Regions from separate parts of the Dickeya dadantii NCPPB 898 genome, predicted to be linked through region 3. Evidence: predicted binding sites of a transcription regulator. Region 3 holds the regulator's gene; each other region holds the start of a gene.
What was found. The regulator CRP, encoded in region 3, controls carbon source genes, mostly activating them, when cyclic AMP is high. The targets are predictions, from matches to a motif close to ATGTGANNNNNNTCACAT.

Region 1 (7,266 bases), 2.1 Mb from region 3:
TACCTTCTGAAGCGAATTGCGTGGTGATTGTGCATCGGCTGCACAAAAATGGGGTGGATTCACCCCATTTGCACATTAATGGAGCGGCCGGGGTTTGTTACCCTGAGCACAGAGGAGGAATAACATGACGAAACAGGTAACATTTCCGGATGGAAACGCCGTTCCCGCGGTTGGTCAGGGAACCTGGTTCATGGGCGAAAGCGCCCAACGGCGGAGCAGCGAAGTCAGCGCGCTACAGGCCGGCATCGATCTGGGTATGACGTTGATCGATACGGCGGAAATGTACGCCGAAGGTGGGGCGGAAGAAGTCGTGGGAGAGGCGATTCGCGGCCGCCGCGACCGTGTCTACCTGGTCTCCAAAGTGTATCCGCATAATGCGGGCGGCGAGCGGGCGATTGCCGCCTGTGAACGTAGCCTGAAACGCCTGCAAACCGATCATATCGATCTGTATTTGCTGCACTGGCGCGGCGGCATTCCGCTGGTGGATACCATCGCCGCGATGGAAAAGTTGCAGCAGGCGGGCAAGATTGGACGCTGGGGCGTCTCTAATCTGGATACCGATGACATGGAAGAACTGTGGTCATACCGGGGCGGAGAACAGTGTCAGACCAATCAGGTGCTGTATCATCTGGCGTCTCGGGGCATTGAGTATGACCTGCTGCCCTGGTGTCAGCAACGGCGGCTTCCCGTCATGGCCTATTGTCCGCTGGCGCAGGCCGGTGAGCTGCGCCATAACCTGTTTGCTCATCCGGCGGTGGTGCGTGTGGCGCAGCAACATGCGCTGACGCCCGCACAGGTGTTGCTGGCCTGGGTGACGCGCCAGCCTGGCGTCATCGCCATCCCCAAAGCCGGTACGCTGGCGCATGTCAAAGAAAATGCCGCTGCGCTTCAAGTGACGTTGTCACCTGAGGATCTTGCCATACTGGATGAGGCTTATCCCGCCCCACGCCGCAAGCTGCCGCTGGATGTGGTGTAATCGAAGCATGGCTGGCTTTCGCCAGCCATGAGCAGAGCAGAAAAGAGATTATTTACGCAGACGAATGGTGGAGGTAAGACGTGCCGGTGCTTGCGTGGTTGCCACGAGCGGCTGGGTAACGCGCGCGGTTTCAACACACACAAAAGTCTGGTAGCCGTCATCGGTCATGTCGCTGATGGTGCGAGACAGTTCTGCGCCCGGGTTCCAGGCCACCACGTCGCTGTGGTGAACGTGATGCACTTCAATAGTGCGTTGCAACACCGGGTCTTCAATCAGGCTGAGTGACGCTGGCTGGGTATAAATGCGGTCGGTACGGGTCGCAAAGGTCAGGTCACCCTGCTGGGTGTCGGTTTTGCCATCGTTAACCTTGTCGATAAAGGTGTTGCCCAGACCGCTAATGCGGATTTTGCCGATCTCCCCAATCTGGAAATAAGTGTGCAGCGCGCTGGTGATACTGTAGTCGCCGTGGCATTCGAGTTCCATGCGGCATTCCTGCGCGCTTAAATGGAAGCGCGCCAGTACGGTAAACGCGTGCGGCCAGGCGGCGCGTGTTTGTTCGGAATCACGCAGCGTGAAGGTGAGAGTAACGCCGTTGGCGTCTTCGCTGTGCGAGGTGAATTCCCACGCCAGCAGTCGGCCAAAACCGTGGTTGGGCTGTGCGGCCGGACCAAACCAGGGGAAGCAGATGGGCACGCCGCCACGAATCGCCACGCCGTGCTCGAATGGCGTATTGTCGCTCAGCCACAGCACCGGTTGTTCACCTTTGGGCTGCCAGCTAATCAGATGCGCGCCCTGTAGTGCGACAGCGGCACGAACCTGCGGATGATCCACCACGATAATCGGCAGTTGGTCCAGCTGGCGCTGGCTCAGGTGTGTGGTGATCGCGTTATTGATGGGAAGTGAATAAATTTTATCGTTCATGGTATTGGTTTTGCCTTGATGGTCTTGTTGTATACCCAAAATAATCCGAGTTGTAGGACAACACGCTCGCGTGTTGAACAACGCAGTGCGTTGGCCCGACAGGGCAAGGCTCGTTAAGCGCCTTGTAACGCGGCAACCGAATGAATCCCCAGGAACTTACATAAGTAAGTGATTGGGGTGAGTGAGGGCAGCCAACGCACCTGCAACCTGAAGTCTGACGGGTATATACCCAATAAAAAAGGGCGACTTATGTCGCCCTTTCATCATCTGTTCATCGCCACATTATTTGGAGATGTGGGCGATCAGGTCCAGAACCTTGTTGGAATAGCCGGTTTCGTTGTCATACCAGGAAACCAGTTTCACGAAGGTGTCGCTCAGTGCGATACCTGCTTTGGCATCGAACACGGAGGTCAGTTTTTCGCCGTTGAAATCGGTGGAAACCACGTCATCTTCGGTGTAACCCAGAACGCCTTTCAGCTCGCCTTCAGAAGCGGCTTTGATAGCGGCACAAATTTCTTTGTAAGTAGCCGGTTTTTCCAGACGGGCAGTCAGGTCAACCACGGATACGTTCGGAGTCGGTACGCGGAACGCCATACCGGTCAGTTTGCCGTTCAGAGCCGGGATCACTTTACCTACAGCTTTAGCAGCGCCGGTAGAGGACGGGATGATGTTCTGAGACGCGCCGCGGCCGCCGCGCCAGTCTTTGTGAGACGGGCCGTCAACGGTTTTCTGCGTAGCGGTAGTGGCGTGAACGGTGGTCATCAGCGCTTCAACGATACCGAATTTGTCGTTGATGACTTTAGCCAGCGGCGCCAGGCAGTTAGTGGTGCAAGACGCGTTGGAAACGATGTCCTGACCAGCGTAAGCGGCGTGGTTAACGCCCATAACGAACATCGGGGTGTCGTCTTTGGACGGACCGGTCAGAACCACTTTCTTGGCGCCAGCCTGAATGTGTTTGCGTGCAGTTTCGTCGGTCAGGAAGATACCGGTTGCTTCAGCAACAACGTCAACACCGATTTCGTTCCACTTCAGGTTAGCCGGATCTTTCTCTGCGGTAACACGGATGGTTTTGCCGTTGACAACCAGGTGACCGTCTTTCACTTCAACGGTGCCGTTGAAACGGCCGTGGGTGGAGTCATACTTCAGCATGTACGCCATGTAATCCGCATCCAGCAAATCGTTGATGGCAACGATTTCGATGTCAGAACGTTCCTGGGCAGCGCGGAAAACGATACGGCCAATGCGGCCAAACCCGTTGATACCTACTTTGATAGTCATATATTCCACCAGCTATTGGTTTGTGAATAAAAGGTTGGTTGTAAAATTACAAAAACCTTACTGAGCGTCAAGCGGAATCGTGTCAATCGTTGCGGTAAGTCAAAAGTCCGTTCAACAGTTGCGCGATCAACAGCTATCAGCCTAATTAAAGTGCATAACCTAATCATATGAGGAATGCACAGGCATTAAAACACCTGCCATAGGTGTAATTGTGATTGAGATCACAATTAAAAGTGCCTTTGCCGCATAGGGATGAGTGTAGGTCAAAATAGGCTGTGGCGGTGTTAACTTTTTGTTAGAATTATGCATCATCGCGCTGGCGAAAAACCGTGTTTCAGTGAGAACCTGATGACCAAGATAACTGCTTCACCACGTAATCTGGACGAGTTAACCGATCTGCAGCGGCACGTTACGCAGCTGCGGGGGACGGAAAGTCCTTACACCGGCAAACTGCTGCATAACAAGCGTACCGGGGTTTACCACTGCCTGTGCTGTCATCAGCCGCTGTTTTATTCCGACCACAAATATGACTCCGGCTGCGGCTGGCCTAGCTTCGATCGCCCGGTGGCGGAGGACGCTATTCGCTATCTGGAAGACAATTCCCACCATATGCAGCGTATCGAAATCCGCTGTGGCCATTGCGATGCGCATCTGGGGCATGTGTTCCCCGATGGCCCGCAGGACACCACCGGCGAACGTTATTGCGTGAACTCCGCGTCGCTCAGCTTTATCGATACGGAAAACGGGCAACAGACGGATGGTTAACATCGCTAATACAATACTTTGACTTGAAACGTTTCAGCTAAAATCTGGCTTCAGGCAGAAAAACATGCAACTGGATGATTTAATAAACAGTATGACCCCGGAAATCTACCAGCGTCTGGTGACGGCGGTGGAGTTGGGAAAATGGCCGGATGGGGTACCCCTGACGGCGGAGCAAAAGGAAAATGCCTTGCAGATGGTCATGTTGTGGCAGGCGCGTAATAACGCCGAGGCGGACCACATGACGATCAACACCCGCGGTGAAATCGAAATGAAAAGTAAGCAAGAGCTAAAGCAGCGTTTTGCCGGCGATACCGTTACTGCCCTAAAGCCTGCTGCCGCTTTGGAATCTATTACCACCCTGGAACCTATTACCACCCTGAAACCGCAGGACTAAACCCGCTCACGCCAGCATCGGCGACTGGCGTGATGCGTGCAGGAACTACTGGCTGAGCGAGGCGATAAACGCTGGCAGTTCGAGCAGCGTGGCGCCGTGTTTCGCCATCACCTCCAGCGCTTGCTGACTGTCTTTCGGGTGCAGGTTAACGCCGCGGCAGCCGTCCGTCAGCACCTCGGTCTGATAACCCAACGCCAGCGCATCCAGCACGGTATATTTGACGCAGTAATCGGTTGCCAGCCCCATGATGGTCAACCGGGTAATGTCTCTGGCTTTCAACCAGTCATACAGCTCGGTGCGGGTGCGGCGGCCGTTGTCGAAAAATGCGCTATAGCTGTCGATAAAGGGATGCGTTCCTTTGCGTACTACCCAATTTATCGCCTGCTGATTCAGCCCGGGATGTAAGTCGGCGCCGGGCGAACCCTGTACGCAATGCACCGGCCACCAGATTTGCGGTAAACCGTCCAATTCGCCCACATCACCCACTTGGGTGCCGGAATTAACGGCAAAACTGCGGTGATCCGCCGGGTGCCAGTCCTGGCAGGCAATGATCGTTACTCCGGCCTGCTGGCAAGCGGCGATAGCCTGATTTGCCACCGCGACCACGCTATCGCCGTCCGAGACGGCCAGCGCGCCGCCCGCACAGAAATCGTTCTGGATATCCACCAGTAAGAGTGCTCTGTTCATATGGTGTTCTTCTTACTATTTTTATGACCTGGATGCCGTGTGTTGTGGTTGCAGGCGCTTTAATCCTTGTCGCTCAGTTCTCCGCGCAGGTTTTGCTGCATTAGCTGACGAATCTGGTCGGGAGAAAGGTCGTTCCTGCTTAACAGATAATGCAGCTTCGTCAGAGCCGCTTCAACCGTCATATCAAACCCGCTGATAACGCCGGCCTGCGCCAGCGCATTGCCGGTGGCGTAACCGTCCATGTTGACCCGCCCGGAAATGCATTGCGTCAGGTTAACCACCACGATGCCGCGTTCGGAAGCGCGGCGCAGCTCATCAAGCAGGCCCGAGCTTTGGGGCGCGTTGCCGACACCATACGAACGCAGAATCAGTGCTTTTACCGGCTGAAGCAGAAAATTGCTCACCACATCGGCGGAGATGCCGGGATAGATTGTCACCACGCCGATCGGCTGCGGCGTGATGGCATGCACGATCAGCGGCCCGCTAATCGGGTCGGGGTTGGCCGGCGTCAGGCGGCGGATGTGGATACCGGCTTCCAGCAGCGGCGGAAAGTTCGGTGAGGCAAAGGCGTCAAAGCCGTCGGCGTGTGCTTTGGTGGTGCGGTTGCCGCGCAGTAGTTTGTTATTGAAGAACAAGCTGACTTCGTTGACCGGGTGATTGGCCGCCACGTACAACGCATTGAGTAGGTTGGTTTGCCCGTCGGAGCGCAGTTCCGCCAGCGGAATTTGTGACCCTGTCACGATAACCGGTTTGGACAGATTCTCCAGCATGAAAGACAAGGCGGAAGCGGTGAATGCCATGGTGTCGGTGCCATGCAGAATCACGAAACCATCGTACTGGTCATAGTGTTGCTGGATGTCATCCGCAATCGATTGCCAGTCAGACGGAGTCATATCGGATGAGTCGATCAGCGGCGTATATTCGTGAATCGTGAACGAGGGCATCTCCGGACGGTGAAATTCCGGCATCTGCGCCAACTGTTGTTGCAGGTGGCCGGAAACCGGGATGTAACCGTGGGCGGAGCGCTGCATACCGATGGTGCCGCCGGTGTAGGCGACATAAATGGATTTCTTTTGCATGGATAGTCTGGGTCGGGACACTGTTGGTTAGAGAAACGGTTAGCCGTGAAAGGCCGGGATTATAAAAAGGTTTCGGCGCTAAAAACAGCCCGGTCAAGCCGGGCTGTTCAAATCAAAGAAACGTTAACGCACGTCGCCGCAATTCAGGCACAGTGCGTAACGGTTTTGCGGATCGTTCAGCGCCTCCAGCACCGACGTTTGCGCGCGAACCGTCTGCGCCAGTTGGGCCACCGGCGCCGGCACCATGGCCTGTAACGCTGAAGGCAGCATGGCGTAGACCGAGCTTCTGACCTGATTGAACATCGCATCAAGCAAGTCCGGCTCGCCGGAATACCAGCTCAATTGATACTGTTCCAGCTTGGCCAGTTCCGCCGCTTTTTTCACGGCGTCGTCAAAGTCGCCCAGTTGATCCACCAGTCCGTTGGTTTTGGCGTCGCTGCCGACCCAAACATGCCCCTGCGCGATCTCATCTACTTCCTGCGGCGTTTTCTTGCGTGACTCCGCCACCAGTGAAATAAAGTTCTGATAACCGCGCTCGATATTGAGTTGCATCAGTTGGCTGGCTTCCGTCGGCAAGGCTTTGGTCTGGGACAGCGCGGCCAGCGGAGAAGTAGCGACGCCGTCGGTATGTACGCCGATGCTATCCAGCGAATTTTCGAAGGTGGTGACAACGCCGAAAATCCCGATCGAGCCGGTCAGGGTACTGGGGCTGGCGATGATGGCGTTGGCCGGCGTGGAAATCCAGTAACCGCCGGAAGCCGCCATGCCGCCCATGGAAACCACCACCGGTTTGCCCGCCTGCCGCGCCGCCGCCAGTTCTGAACGAATCAGCTCCGATGCGGTGACGCTACCGCCGGGGCTGTTCACCCGCAGAACGATGGCTTTGACTTTCGGGTCCAGACGAGCGTTGCGGATCTGCGCAGCCGTGGTGTCACCGCCGACGTACCCCGGGGTTTCCTTGCCGTCGACGATGGTGCCGCTGGCAAACACCACGGCGATTTCGTTGGCATTGGCGGCCGGTGGGGTTGGCGCGTAATCATAGATGCTGGTGAAATTAAAGTTTTTGTTCTTGGCGTCCCACCCGAAGGCTTTGATGAACGATTGCTCAATCACCGAACGGGAGGCGACCTCGTCTACCAGCTTGTTTTCCAGCGCATAACGAGCGG
Region 2 (7,266 bases), 460 kb from region 3:
GAGAAAGGCGAAGAAGTACACCATTCTCCACTAACACATTCAATACATGTGTAACTTGGGTCTTGCTTCCCAATTGAGCGAGATCAGAACGAGATAATACAACTCCACGACGATGTTGAATCGACTGGCGTATACGAGTTTCGAGTTTCATAAAAGCCTCCCCAATAAAGCTCCTTATCATCCTAACAAGAAAATCTATTTCTTTCAATTTTCTCATTTATTTACAATCAATTAGATTGCATTCAAGCACTTACTAACCGACATCTATTGTTAAATATAATTGCAATCATCGACCATATATAAGTGGCTGTTTTGGTTGTTACCCTAGATAGAATATTGCTTCCAAAGCCAAACACCATAGCGACTTGTTTTTGTGCTTCGATCGAATGAGTAAGATTCAATTAAGCAAGATATCGTAAAATTCAGAGGCCCTATCTAAAAAATTGAAATGCAAGGAGATGTTATCGAGATGGATGGCATAACATTCACGTCCTGAAAGCGGCCACTGGAGCGGAAAAAATATCCCGATGAACTTGAGGATCATGAGTTGGGTCGCTCTCGCGGCGGCTTTGGCACCAACATCCATCTGGCAACAGATAGTGCAGGATAACCGCTACGGTGCCTGACTGGCTACCGGGACGCGATGGCGACGCAGATGGCGTTGGCCAACGACACGCCGCTGCCCAACGCTAATCCGCCGGCATTCGGTCGCCAGTTTGAATAATGGGCGCTAAATGAGTAAGGCGTTAAGACGCAGCAGGTACTAGTGAGCCCCGTTAGCTAAAGGTGATGGTTTTACGGTGTGATTGACCTTAACGCGCGGTGATACAACCGCACCGTTTTATCGGGGTACTCAGGCGCATCGCCAATGTACCGCCAGCCGTGGCGCTCGTAGTAACCACTGAAACCGGCGTAGAGATAGAGATCGTGGAAGCCGCGCTCACGGCTGAACTCAATCACAAAACGCTGTAGCTCGGCGCCCAGACCGCGATCGCGGTAGTGCTCGTCCACATAAAGCGCCGCCAGCCAGGGGGTCAAATCCTGTCGGCTGATCAGATCGCAGCGCCATAGCCCGACGGTGCCGACCAGTTGCTCGCCTGCCAGCGCCACAAACGTCAGCGGCAACGCTTGTTTGTCCATGCTGTGATGCACCACGCTGGCAAAAAAGTCCCGGCTCAGCCCTTCGCCAAACGCCTGCCACAGCCAGTCGACGACCTGCGCCTCAAAGTGCGGGTAATCCGCCAGATAACCAATCGAGACCTGAGATCCTATCGTTGCCTTAGATTCCATCGTCGTCATGCTCAGACCAGTTTTCCCTGAAAGATCGGTACCGAATCGAACAGATAGCCGTCAAATTCCGGCGCTTCGGCGTCGGAAATCTCCATCAGGGTGGTTTTGACGTTTTCCAGATGTTGCCACATCGCCTGATAAGAGCCGCTGACATCCCGACGACGCAGCGCCGCCAGTATCGTCTGGTGGTCCGCCAGCCATTTCAACCGGTAGCCGTGGTTGCCGACATGGCTGTAAAGCTGCTGCCAGATGGGGCTTTCGTCCCGGCAAGACCAGATATTGCTGACCGTTTCCAGCAGCATCTGGTTTTGGGTGGCACCCGCCACCTGCAGATGAAAGATTTTGTCGAAATCGCTGCGGTAATCATTGGCGGCGATGGCCGCCTGCTCCTGCTCCAGCGTATGCCGCAAGATATCAATGTCATTGCGGGTCGCCATGCGGGCGGCAAACGCGGCGATATTGCTTTCCAGCAACTGGCGCGCCTGCAGCATTTCAAACGCGCCGATGCGGTTTTGCGCATTGGGGGACGGCTCCTCCGCTGACGGCACGCGCAACACGTACACGCCCGACCCCTGGCGGATATCCACCGTGCCTTCCAGCTCCAGCATCAGCAACGCTTCACGCACGATGGTGCGGCTGACGCCGTAGGTTTCGGCAATATTCCGCTCCGGCGGAAGACGCGCCCCGACCGGGTACTCCCCCTGCTGGATTTTCTCCCGCAGGTCACACCCTATCTCCTGGTATTGCTTTCTTTCTTGTAGAACCACAACCTTCGCCACAATGCCACCCTGAACGGCCGAGAATTGAACACCGCTGCCGCCCCGACGCGGGGCCGGATACCAGGCTGCGCGCCCCTGAATCATCGCCGCGCCGGCACAACGCGCGCGTTCGTCAGGGTCCACAGCCTAAACGCGGACCGGGGTCTGCACCACCGGTCCGCGCGTTACTTACAGCAATCAGGGGCTCAGTTTACCAAACTCAGCGCCTGATCGAGTACCTTTGCGCCGTTCAGGGTGCCGTAAGCCACCGAATCGATCACCGCGATCGGGATCTGGTACTCGTCGGTCAGTTTCTTGTTTTCCGTCAGCTTGAACCGCACCTGCGGCCCCAGCAGCACCGCGATGATATCGTCGCCGTAGGTTTGCAGTTCATCCCGCAGGTTCTGTTCGGGAATGGCGTAAATCTGGTATTCCATGCCGCGCGCCGTCGCTTCTTTTTCCATTTTGGTCACCACCAGCGACGTGGACATGCCTGCCGAGCAGGCCAGTACGATCCGTTTCATCTTTCCCCCTATTTATCTTCATCGTCCAGTTCGAACGCCAGCACGCCGCTGTCCCGCACCTGACGGAACCAGCTTGCCGATTTCTTCGGCCGCCGCTGCCGGTCGTGCTCCAGATCGATTTCAATCAGGCCGTAACGGTTCTTGAACGCGTTCATCGGCGAGACGTTGTCGGTAAAGGCCCACAGCATGTAACCCAGACAGTTGGCCCCGTCTTCGCGCGCCTTTAACGTCCAGTAAAGGTGTTCGGCGATGAACGCGATACGGTAATCATCCTGCACCACGCCGCGGCCGTCTTTGAACTGGCCTTCGTTTTCAATCCCCATGCCGTTTTCCGACACGAACCAGGGCAGGTTGCCGTATTCGTCTTTCAGGCGCATCGCCATGTCGTAAATGATGCGGGGATTAATCTCCCAGCCACGGGACTTGTTCATCCGCCGGCCGGGCAGTTCGAAATGCTCGTAGTAGTAGGCCGGGTGGAACGGCGTGTTGCTGTTCCACGCCCGGCTGGGCGCTTTGACCCGGTGCGGGTAATAGAGATTGATCCCCACCTCGTCCACGGTATTGGCGCGGATGATAGCCAGCTCTTCCTCGGTGTAATCCCAATGCACCTGATGCGTTTCCAGCAGCGCCAGCAGCTCCGCCGGGTATTCGCCCTTCAGCGCCGGGTCCAGAAATACCCGGTTGTAGAACAGGTCATACAGCCGCGCCGCTTCCACATCGTGCGCGGCGCTGGAACGCGGATAGGTCACCTCCGGATTGAGGATCACCCCGATGCTGCCGCCGTGGCGGTGGTAACCTTTGTCGCGGAACAGTTGCACCACTTTGGCGGTCGCCAGATTCTTGTGGTGGTTCCACTGCATCCAGACGCCGGTGTCCTGCTGGTAGGGGTAGCGCGCCGCGTCCAGATAGACGCGGGTTTGCACCACAATCGGCTCGTTAAAGGTGAACCAGCGCTTAACCTTGCCGGCATAGCGGGCGAACACCGCGTCGGCGTACTGCACGAACCACTCCACCACCCGCTTCGACGACCAGCCCTGATACTTCTCGAACAGCACCGCCGGCAGCTCGTAATGCTCCAGACACAGCATCGGTTCGATGCCCTGCCGGTGCAGTTCGTCGATCAGGTTGTCGATGTAAGCAGCGTATTCCTCATCCACCACGCCGTTTTCATAGTCCAGCATGAAGCGCGACCAGTTGATGGAGGTGCGGAAATGGGTCAGCCCGGTCTGCTTCATCAGCGCCACGTCTTCGCGGTAGCGGTTGTAGAAGTCGGTAGCCACCGCCGGACCGTAGCCGTTGTGCCATACCTGCCGGTCGCGCTTGTACCACAGGTCCAGATAGGAATCCTGCCCGCTCTTCTTGCCTGACCATCCTTCGGTCTGCCAGGCGGACGACGCCGCCCCCAGAATGAAGCCCTCGGGAAGGGTCATTGATACCTTGCTCATGCCTTTCTCCCTTTCGTTTTTCGATTCGCTTCGTTGTTCGATTCGCTTACGTGTTCGATCTGCTTACGTGTTTAATACGCTTAGCTTTTCGCTACACTGGCCTGCTCGGCTTCCGCTTCCCGCTGCGCCTGCTCGGCACGACGAGACGCCACTTTGACGAACGGCAGGTAAATCAGGGTGGCGACGATGATGCAAACAATCTGCGTCGCCACCGCGCCCATGGAACCGGCGGTGGACAGCCAGGCGTTGATGATCGGCGGCGTGGTCCAAGGCACCATCACCACCGCTTTGCCGGCAAAGCCCATGCTGGTGGCGAAGTAACCGATGGTGCCGGTGACCAGCGGCGTGATGATGAACGGAATCGCCAGAATCGGGTTGAGCATGATCGGCATACCGAAAATCACCGGCTCATTGATGTTGAACACGCACGGGCCGAAGGAGATCTTGGCGATCTCTTTCATTTCGCGGCGGCGGGAAGCGATCATCACCGCCAGCAGCAGCCCGATGGTCAGCCCGGAGCCGCCGATGCTCATATACACGTCCCAGAACGGCATGGTGATGATATTCGGCACCTCGTGACCCTGTTCAAACGCGGTCATGTTCACCGCGATCGCCCCCAGCAACAGCGGTTCGCGGATCGGCTTGATCATCTGGTTGCCGTGGATGCCGATCACCCAGAACAGTTGCGCCACAAACATCAGGATCAACAGCCCCGGCAGGCTCTGCACCACCGATTCCAGCGGCTGCTGCACCACCATGTAGATGGCGTCGTACAGGTACATGCCGGTCACTTTCTGGAAGGTAAACCCAAAGGTCGCCACCAGCGTCACGGTGATGATCGCCGGGATCAACGCCGAAAACGACGCGGACACATTCGGCGGCACGCTGTCCGGCATCTTGATGCGCAGCCGGTCCACCGATTCCAGCTTGGAGTAAATCTCCACCGACAGAATGGCGATGAACATGCCGAGGAACAGGCTCTTGGTGTCGGAAAACTGGCGCGCCAGCACGTCTTTCACCGGCAGCGTCTGGCCGTTGATCACCATATCGATGGTGGTGGGGGTAATCGAAATGAAACAGATCACCGCCAGCAAACCGGGGAACAGCCCGCGGGAGCCGTTGATTTTCCCCAGCTCGATACCGATCAGGAACACCGCGCCGATGGTGAGAAAGTTCAGTGTGGCGTAGTTAATGCCGCTCATAATCGGTTTGAGCGGCGCCAGAAAGGAGAACATGGCGAAACTCGCCAGCCCGTTCCTGGGGTCGAGCACCATATTGGAGATCAGCACAGAAAACGCGCCCACGATGATCACCGGCATCAGCGTGATGAACGAGGCTTTGATCGCCATGATGTATCTCAGGCTGTTGAACTGGTTGGCAAACGATCCTAATGAATCGATGGCCTGATCCTTGAATGACATAACTCCACCTCTTTGATTTACCTGCATTTTCAGGGGTTGTTGTTATCAGAGGCTATCGCCCCCGTAGTGGCCGTTACGCGCGGAAGAATGGACGGCAGGTTCAGCGCTTTCGCGTTTGGCATGCCAAAAAATAAAACAAATGAATAATTTTTCTGTGACATTGTTCTCACAAGCCAATATTGGAATTCCAATAACATGGCAAACATCAAATTTGGCATACCAAGAGGACGACGCGATGGAATTCGATATGGAACAGACCGTGATGGAGCTACTGATCAACGCCGGTGAAGCCCGATCCAGCGCCATGATGGCGATTCAGGCCGCCCGCGGTCAGGACTGGGCGCAGGCCGACGCGCAGCTGCTGGCCTCAAAGGAGGCGGCGAAAGCGGCCCATCTTATCCAGACCCGGCTGATCGGGCTGGATGAAGGCGAAGGCAAGGTGCCGGTCAATCTGATTATGGTACACGCGCAGGATCATCTGATGACCGCCATGCTATGCCACGATCTGGCCGAAGAGCTGGTACTGCTGCGCAAAGAGCTGTTTGAACGCTCATCAGCCTGACGACGCCGCGCCGGCAGAGAGATATTCTGCACCTGCCCCACTGACGCTGTGCCAGTGTGCTAGTATGTGACAAAGATTGATAACAACTCTGTGACAGACTTCGGTAAAAACAGGGAAGGTGCAAACCATGATGACCATGCTTGATGTGGCAAGGCATGCCGGCGTATCCAAAGCCACAGTATCACGGGTGTTGAACGGTACGGGTCAGGTGAAGCAAAGCACGCGCGATGCCGTGTTCAAAGCGATGGAAGAACTGGGCTATCGCCCCAACTTTCTGGCGCGATCGCTGGCGCAACGCAGCTCAAACAGCCTCGGCCTGGTGGTATCCAATTTCGACGGCCCCTATTTCGGCCGCTTGCTGCGCCGGGCGGCGGAACGCACCGAAACCAGCGGCAAGCACCTGATCGTGACCGACGGTCACGATACGCCGGAAGACGAACAACAGGCGGTGCAACTGCTGACCGATCGCCGCTGCGACGCCATCGTGCTCTATACCCGCCACATGTCCGACGCGGCGCTGATGGGGCTGCTGGAGCAGTCTACGGTGCCGATCGTGGTCATCAACCGTCACCTGCCGATGGCGCCTGACCGCTGCGTCTGGTTCGAACAACAGCAGGCGGTATTTCAGTTGATCGATTATCTGGTGCAGCAAGGGCACCGCGAAATCGCCTGCATCACCGGGCCGATCAACACCCCGACCGCGCGCGCACGTCTGGCGGGTTACCGGCAGGCGCTGGATCATCATCGTATCCCTTATGATCCGCTGCGGGTGGTCAACGGCGATAATCTGGTGCCCGGCGGCTATCAGGCGGTACGCGAGCTGCTGGCGCATGACGCCGGTTTTTCCGCGATCTTCGCCAGCAACGACGATATGTGCATCGGCGCGATGAAAGCGCTGCTCGAAGCCGGCAAGCGGCTGCCGCAAGACGTGTCGCTGTTCGGCTTTGACGATATTCCCAGCGCGCCTTATCTGAACCCGGCGCTGTCCACGGTGTATTTGCCGATTGAAGAGATGATCAGCGCCGCCATCTCGCAGGCGCTGAAACTGTCCGAAGGCGCATCGGTCAAACCGATCGCCCCGTTTATCGGTGAATTGAAACGGCGCGCCTCGGTGACGCAAGGGCCGCACACGCGCTGAATCGGCACCGAGCGGTTACACCCGCTCCAGCGCCAGCAGTTCGTCCAGCGTCTGACGGCGGCGAATCAGCCGCGGCTGCCCTTGTTCAAACAGCACTTCGGCGATCAGCGGGCGGCTATTGTAGTTGG
Region 3 (7,266 bases):
ACTAAGGCCAAGCAGGCGCAAAGTCGCATCAAAATGCTGGAGCGCATGGAGCTGATCGCCCCGGCCCACGTCGACAACCCGTTCCGCTTTAGCTTTCGGGCGCCGGAAGCGCTGCCCAACCCGCTGTTGCGGATGGAAAAAGTCAGCGCGGGCTATGGCGACCGGCTGATTCTGGATTCCATCAAGCTCAATCTGGTGCCCGGCTCGCGCATCGGGTTGCTCGGCCACAACGGCGCCGGGAAATCGACGCTCATTAAGCTGCTGGCAGGCGAGCTTCAACCGTTCAGCGGCGACATCGGCCTGGCCAAAGGCGTGCGTTTGGGCTATTTCGCCCAGCATCAACTGGAGTTCCTGCGTCCCGATGAGTCGCCGTTGCAGCACCTTGTCCGGCTGGCGGAACGGGAAACCGAACAACAGTTGCGCGACTACCTCGGCGGTTTTGATTTCCGCGGCGACAAGGTGACCGAACCTACCGAGCGTTTTTCCGGCGGCGAGAAAGCGCGGCTGGTGCTGGCGCTGATCGTCTGGCAGCGCCCTAACCTGTTGCTGCTCGACGAACCGACCAACCACCTGGATCTCGACATGCGCCAGGCGCTGACCGAAGCGTTGATCGACTTCGAAGGCGCGCTGGTGGTGGTGTCTCACGATCGTCACCTGATCCGATCCACCACCGACGATCTCTATCTGGTGCACGACCACAAGGTCGAGCCGTTTGACGGCGATCTGGAAGATTACCAACAATGGCTGCTGGATGCGCAGAAGCAGGATAACGCCGCGGAATCCGCCGCCAGAGACAACGCCGCCAACAGCGCGCAGTCGAGAAAGGATCAGAAACGGCGCGACGCCGAGCTACGCACGCTGACCCAGCCGCTGCGCAAGCAGATTACCCAACTGGAACAACAGATGGAGAAACTGCAAACCGCGCTGACGGCGGTGGAAGAGCGCCTGGCCGACAGCGGACTTTATGACGTCAGCCGTAAAAGCGAGCTGACCGAGTGTCTGCAAAAACAGAGCGCAACCAAAGCAGATCTGGAAAACGCCGAAATGGCCTGGCTGGATGCGCAGGAACAGCTGGAGCAGTTGCTGCGCGACGCTGAAAGTCAGGGCTAAACGTCCGGCTTCACGTTTGAACGGCGGGCGGAACAGCCCGCCGCTTTCTTCTTCATGCCAAATCATCAATGCCAGATCATCAGCACGCAGGTCGCCGTCAGCAACCCCATAGCGAGATTGAAAATCTTCCAGGCGCGCGGACTACGCAACAAGCGGCCGATCATCGCGCCGAATCCCAGCCAGATAACCCCAGCCACGAAATTAACGCCTACCATCGCGACGCTGATCGCCACCACCGAGCCCGCATAACCGTCGCCGGCCAGACTAAACCCCGCCACCGCGCCCAGCGCCATCAGCCAGGCCTTTGGATTGAGGAATTGCAGTAACCCGCCCTGATACAGTGGGATCGGCGCCGGCGGCGCGGTGTCGGTATCCAGCTTTTCATACGCCGCGGTGGCAATCTTCCACGACAGCCACAGCAGATACACGCTGCCCAACACTTTCAACGCCAGATGCAGCGACGGATAAAGCAGGATCAGGCTGCCCAGCCCCAGCGCCACCAGCAGCAGCATACTTTGCATGCCGACCATGATACCCAGCATCAGCGGCATGGAACGCCATACGCCAAAATTGGCGGCGGAGGCGGTAAGTAGCATATTATTAGGGCCGGGCGTAATAGCGGCGACCCACAAAAAACCGAGCATCGAAAGAAACAGGCTGAAGTGCTCCATGAAACGACAATCCTTTAACGGAAGGGACGTCACAACCTAGCAGCGCGGTGTGATGCAGACAAGCTTTTCACCGTGCCGCAACGGCTATCACGGCACCTTTTCATCATGGCTTTCTGGTTATGAATAATTCTTCTCAGCGTGGCACGTGTTTTCAGCCTTTACCGGGCGTGCGCAACCCGCACCTGCAGACCTTGCTGCCGCGGTTGCTTCGCCGCCATCCGGCCCTGAAGCCGGTGTGGCAGAAACTGACTATGCCGGACGGGGATTTTGTCGATCTCGCCTGGAGCGAAGCGCCGACTCAGGCGCAGCACAAACCTCGCGTGGTGCTGTTTCATGGGCTGGAGGGCAGTTTTCACAGTCCTTACGCCCACGGGTTGATGGCCGCCTGTCAGCGGCGCGGCTGGCTGGCGGTGGTGATGCACTTTCGCGGTTGCGGCGGACAACCCAACCGTCTGCCGCGCGCTTATCACGCCGGCGAAACCGAGGACGCTCGCTATTTCCTGCACTGGCTGAACCAGACGCTGGGTGCCGCCCCCACCGCGGCGGTCGGAGTATCGCTGGGCGGCAACATGCTGGCCTGCCTGCTGAGCCGTCAGGACGCGCCCGGCACGCTGAACGCCGCGGCGATCGTCTCCGCGCCGCTGATGCTGGAGCCTTGCAGCCGCCGTCTGGAGCACGGGTTTTCCCGCGTGTACCAATCGTATCTGCTTAATCTGCTGCGCCGCAGCGCTTTGCGCAAGCTTTCCGTCTACCCCGATTGCCTGCCCGTTTCCGCCGCGAGGCTACGACAAGTACGCCGCCTGAGAGAATTTGATGATCTGATCACCGCCCAGCTACATGGCTTTACCGATGCAACGGAGTATTACCGGCGCAGCAGCGCGCTGCCGCAGTTGTCGCACATCCGCCAGCCGTTGCTGATCATTCAGGCCAAAGACGATCCGTTCATGACGCCGGCCGTGATCCCCGATATATCGCAACTGCCGGCCAACATCGACTATCAACTGACGGAATGCGGCGGCCATGTCGGTTTTGTCGGCGGATCGTGGCGCAAACCCGAACTGTGGCTGGAACACCGTATTCCCGACTGGTTTACCCCTTATCTGGAGCAGAACGCATGATCATTCCCTGGCAAGAACTGGCGACGGAAACGCTGCAAAATCTGATTGAATCGTTCGTCCTGCGCGAAGGGACCGACTACGGCGAGCAGGAGCGAACGCTGGAAGAAAAAGTGGCTGATATACGCCAGCAACTGGCGCAGGGCGACGTGGTACTGGTGTGGTCGGAACTGCATGAAACCGTCAATATCATGCCCCGCAACCAGCTCAGCAGCGGTGAACGGTATCAGCCCTGAATCAATCGCTTAAAAACGTAAATTGGCGTGTCACCACGGTATAAACATGCTAACAATTATCAGATATCTCTGACCGGAGTTGGCGCCGTTCACCAGAGGTTGCCCCATTCACCGGAGGTTACACTCATGTCGCACCAGCATCCGATTATCGCGGTCACCGGCTCCAGCGGTGCGGGGACCACCACCACCAGCCTGGCGTTTCGCAAGATTTTCCAACAACTGAACCTTCGCGCCGCGCTGGTGGACGGCGACAGCTATCACCGCTATACCCGGCCGGAAATGGACATGGCGATCCGCAAAGCGCGGGATCTGGGGCGCCACATCAGCTATTTCGGGCCGGAAGCGAACGATTTCTGCCAGTTGGAACACACCTTTATCGAATATGGCCTCAGCGGCACCGGCCAGACCCGCAAATACCTACACACCTACGACGAGGCGATTCCCTACAATCAGGTGCCCGGCACCTTCACCCCCTGGGAGCCGATGCCGGAACCGACCGACCTGTTGTTTTACGAGGGGCTGCACGGCGGCGTGGTCACCGACCAGCACGATGTGGCGCAGCATGTCGACCTGCTGGTCGGCGTGGTGCCGATCGTCAACCTGGAGTGGATTCAGAAGCTGGTGCGCGATATCAACGAGCGCGGTCACTCCCGCGAGGCGGTAATGGATTCCGTCGTGCGTTCGATGGAGGATTACATCACCCACATCACCCCGCAGTTTTCCCGCACCCACATCAACTTTCAGCGCGTGCCGACGGTGGATACCTCTAACCCGTTCGCCGCCAAAGCCATTCCGTCAATGGACGAAAGTTTCGTGGTGATTCATTTTCAGGGGCTGGACCACATTGACTACCCTTACCTGCTGGCGATGTTGCAGGGCTCGTTCATTTCCCACATCAACACGCTGGTGGTGCCGGGCGGCAAAATGGGGCTGGCGATGGAACTGATCATGATGCCGCTGGTGCAGCGATTAATAGAAGGCAACCATATTGACTAAGCGACGCGGCGGAGCACCGAAACTCGCCGCCGCGTGCCTGACGATTTAGTCGAGCGCGATCACTTCGTGGCTGTGGGTGATCGTCACCGCTTTCTCCAGCATCAGCGCCACGGAGCAGTATTTCTCCGCCGACAGCGACACCGCACGCTCCACGGCCTTGTCGTTCAACCCTTTGCCGGTAACGATAAAGTGCAGGTTGATGGCGGTGAACAAACGCGGCGCTTCCTCACGGCGTTCAGAGGTCAGGCGCACTTCGCAGTCCGCCACATCGTAGCGGCCTTTCTGCAGGATAGACACCACATCAATGGCGCTGCATCCGCCTGCCGCCATCAGCACCATTTCCATCGGGCTGGGCGCTTTATCGCCGGCGTTGCCGTCCATCAGCAGTTGATGTCCGGACGCGGACTCGCCAAGAAACGTTAACCCTTCAACCCATTTCACCCGAGCCTGCATAAGTTTGCCCTCAATCAATTATTTTTGAAATTTTACACCGCTTATGTATAAAAAAGTCTGATAATCAGAGCTTAATCATGCTGAAGCGAGACAACACAAGACACTACACTCAACCTGTGTTACAAACGAAGGCGTAAACCGGTGTGCGTTGAGCCTCTGCCTGACCAGCCGCCGGCTTACTGGCGTCATCCGATATACCCTCAATAATTCGATTGCAGGAAAGCCAACGCGCCTGCAGCCTGAAGTATGACGGTTATAGACAGCCTCAGTATATTCCCTGACGTCATTCCGCCAGGACGGAATTGAATTATAACTATGTTATCACGCCGTACAGGGAACTCTGAGCCCTGTGATTTGCGCAGTGAATTACAACAGAGGATAACAGCGAATGGTTCTCGGCAAACCGCAAACAGACCCGACTCTCGAATGGTTCCTTTCTCATTGCCACATTCACAAGTACCCATCGAAGAGCACTCTGATTCATCAGGGTGAAAAAGCAGAGACGCTTTACTACATCGTGAAAGGCTCGGTTGCCGTGCTGATCAAGGATGAAGAAGGCAAGGAAATGATTCTTTCTTATCTGAATCAGGGCGATTTTATCGGCGAACTTGGTTTGTTCGAAGATGGTCAGGAACGCAGTGCGTGGGTCCGGGCGAAAACCGCCTGCGAAGTCGCTGAGATTTCCTATAAAAAATTCCGCCAGCTGATTCAGGTCAACCCGGATATTCTGATGCGGTTGTCCTCGCAGATGGCGCGACGCCTGCAGGTGACCTCGCAGAAAGTCGGCAACCTGGCGTTCCTCGACGTAACCGGCCGTATCGCGCAAACCCTGCTCAACCTGGCCAAGCAACCGGACGCCATGACCCACCCGGACGGCATGCAAATCAAGATCACCCGGCAGGAGATCGGTCAGATTGTCGGCTGTTCCCGCGAAACTGTCGGTCGTATCCTGAAGATGCTGGAAGATCAGAACCTGATCTCCGCCCACGGTAAAACCATCGTGGTGTACGGCACCCGCTGATTATCATCCACCGGATCAAAATCAGCCGGATCAAAAAGAGCGTGCCCAGGCACGCTCTTGTCGTTTTAGTGCAGAGAAAAGCCGTGGCTTACGCGCCTTTCACCACCTGCTCCACTGCTTTCCCGAACAGCGCCATGCCTTGATCGATCTCTTCCGGAGTAATCACCAGCGACGGCACAAAACGGATCACGTCCGGCCCCGCCACCAAAATCATCAACCCCAGGTCCGCCGATGCGGCCAGGAAATCCCTGGCGCGGCCATGCCAGGCCGGTTTCAGCTGCGCGCCCAGCAGCAGACCCATGCCGCGGATTTCGTCGAAAATATCGTACTGCGCATTAATGCGCTCCAGCGCAGACACAAAGCGCGCATGACGATCCACCACCCCGGACAGCACCTCCGGCGTGTTGATCACATCCAGCGCCGCTTCCGCCACCGCGCAGGCCAGCGGATTGCCGCCGTAGGTCGTGCCGTGAGTACCGACCGCCATCACCGACGCAATCTCTTCCGTGGTCAGCATCGCGCTGATCGGGAAACCGCCGCCCAGCGCTTTGGCGGTGGTCAGAATATCCGGCGTGATGCCGTAATGCATATAAGAGAACAGCTTGCCGCTGCGGCCCATGCCGCACTGCACTTCGTCAAATACCAGCAGCGCCTGATACTGATCGCACAGCTCGCGCACGCCGCTGAGGAAGGCCGGCGTAGCGGGCGTGATACCGCCTTCGCCCTGAATCGGCTCCAGCACCACCGCGCAGGTGTGGTCATCCATCACCGCTTTTACCGCGTCCAGATCGTTGAACGGCACATGCACGATGTCCGCCGGTTTCGGGCCGAAACCATCGGCGTATTTCGGCTGGCCGCCGACGGAAACGGTGAACAGCGTACGGCCGTGGAACGACTGATAAAACGAAATGATCTTGGTCTTGTACGGGCTATGGCGGGTAATGGCGTAATGGCGAGCCAGCTTGAATGCCGCTTCGTTGGCTTCCGCACCGGAGTTAGCGAAAAAGACGCGGTCGGCAAAGGTGGCATTGATCAGTTTGGTGGCCAAACGCAGCGCCGGTTCGTTGGTGAACACGTTACTGGTATGCCACAGGGTTTCGCCCTGCTCTTTCAACGCCGCCACCAGCGCCGGATGGCAGTGCCCCAACGCCGTTACCGCGATGCCGCCGGAAAAGTCGATATATTCCTTGCCCTGCTGATCCCAGACACGGCTCCCTTTGCCTTTTACCGGCACAAACTGCGCGGGTGCATAAACCGGAAGAATTACCTTATCGTAAGTATCCCGTGTTACTGCTGCTTTCTCTGTCGCCATTTGCTGCCCCGTTGTGATATCCGTGGTTTTCGAGTGAAAATATAGTCATTAAATATGCATAAAAAATCAAAAATACGCAATCATTAATCCGGTAATGCCGGATTTGCGCCCGCTATCCACCTATAAATCAAGGAAATTTCTCAGTAGCTGGTGTCCCTGCTGGCTGAGAATGCTTTCCGGGTGGAACTGCACGCCTTCCAGCGGCAGCGAGCGGTGACGCACACCCATGATCTCATCGATTCCGGCGTCGTTCTCGGTCCAGGCGGTCACCTCAAAACAATCAGGCAGCGAATCCTTTTCCAGAATCAGCGAGTGATAACGGGTGACGGTTAACGGGTTTGCCAGCCCGGCG

Region 1: a site for CRP is predicted at 3,385-3,402, ahead of msrB (peptide-methionine (R)-S-oxide reductase MsrB). Genes of this name have one in related genera too.
Region 2: a site for CRP is predicted at 5,591-5,608, ahead of DDA898_RS17470 (PTS sugar transporter subunit IIC). Genes of this name have one in related genera too.

What each region holds. Positions count from the first base shown of each region.
Region 1 covers NZ_CM001976.1:2,274,282-2,281,547, forward strand. Annotated here, with positions in the region: gene DDA898_RS10490 (MipA/OmpV family protein) at 1-10, shown strand, start outside; gene DDA898_RS10495 (aldo/keto reductase) at 125-976, shown strand; gene DDA898_RS10500 (D-hexose-6-phosphate mutarotase) at 1,025-1,897, opposite strand; gene gapA (glyceraldehyde-3-phosphate dehydrogenase) at 2,180-3,175, opposite strand; gene msrB (peptide-methionine (R)-S-oxide reductase MsrB) at 3,524-3,940, shown strand; gene DDA898_RS10515 (YeaC family protein) at 4,005-4,334, shown strand; gene pncA (bifunctional nicotinamidase/pyrazinamidase) at 4,380-5,021, opposite strand; gene ansA (asparaginase) at 5,081-6,100, opposite strand; gene sppA (signal peptide peptidase SppA) at 6,224-7,266, opposite strand, start outside.
Region 2 covers NZ_CM001976.1:3,872,337-3,879,602, forward strand. Annotated here, with positions in the region: gene DDA898_RS17440 (hypothetical protein) at 1-151, opposite strand, end outside; partial or broken gene DDA898_RS23735 (IS5 family transposase) at 481-607, shown strand; gene DDA898_RS17450 (GNAT family N-acetyltransferase) at 796-1,299, opposite strand; gene DDA898_RS17455 (FCD domain-containing protein) at 1,302-2,069, opposite strand; gene DDA898_RS17460 (PTS sugar transporter subunit IIB) at 2,255-2,572, opposite strand; gene DDA898_RS17465 (glycoside hydrolase family 1 protein) at 2,581-4,017, opposite strand; gene DDA898_RS17470 (PTS sugar transporter subunit IIC) at 4,098-5,438, opposite strand; gene DDA898_RS17475 (PTS lactose/cellobiose transporter subunit IIA) at 5,674-6,000, shown strand; gene DDA898_RS17480 (LacI family DNA-binding transcriptional regulator) at 6,128-7,138, shown strand; gene lysA (diaminopimelate decarboxylase) at 7,154-7,266, opposite strand, start outside.
Region 3 covers NZ_CM001976.1:4,330,335-4,337,600, forward strand. Annotated here, with positions in the region: gene DDA898_RS19490 (ABC transporter ATP-binding protein) at 1-1,110, shown strand, start outside; gene DDA898_RS19495 (LysE family translocator) at 1,176-1,781, opposite strand; gene DDA898_RS19500 (hydrolase) at 1,901-2,899, shown strand; gene DDA898_RS19505 (YheU family protein) at 2,896-3,132, shown strand; gene DDA898_RS19510 (phosphoribulokinase) at 3,259-4,128, shown strand; gene DDA898_RS19515 (OsmC family protein) at 4,174-4,581, opposite strand; gene crp (cAMP-activated global transcriptional regulator CRP) at 4,970-5,602, shown strand; gene argD (bifunctional acetylornithine/succinyldiaminopimelate transaminase) at 5,691-6,914, opposite strand; gene DDA898_RS19530 (aminodeoxychorismate synthase component II) at 7,035-7,266, opposite strand, start outside.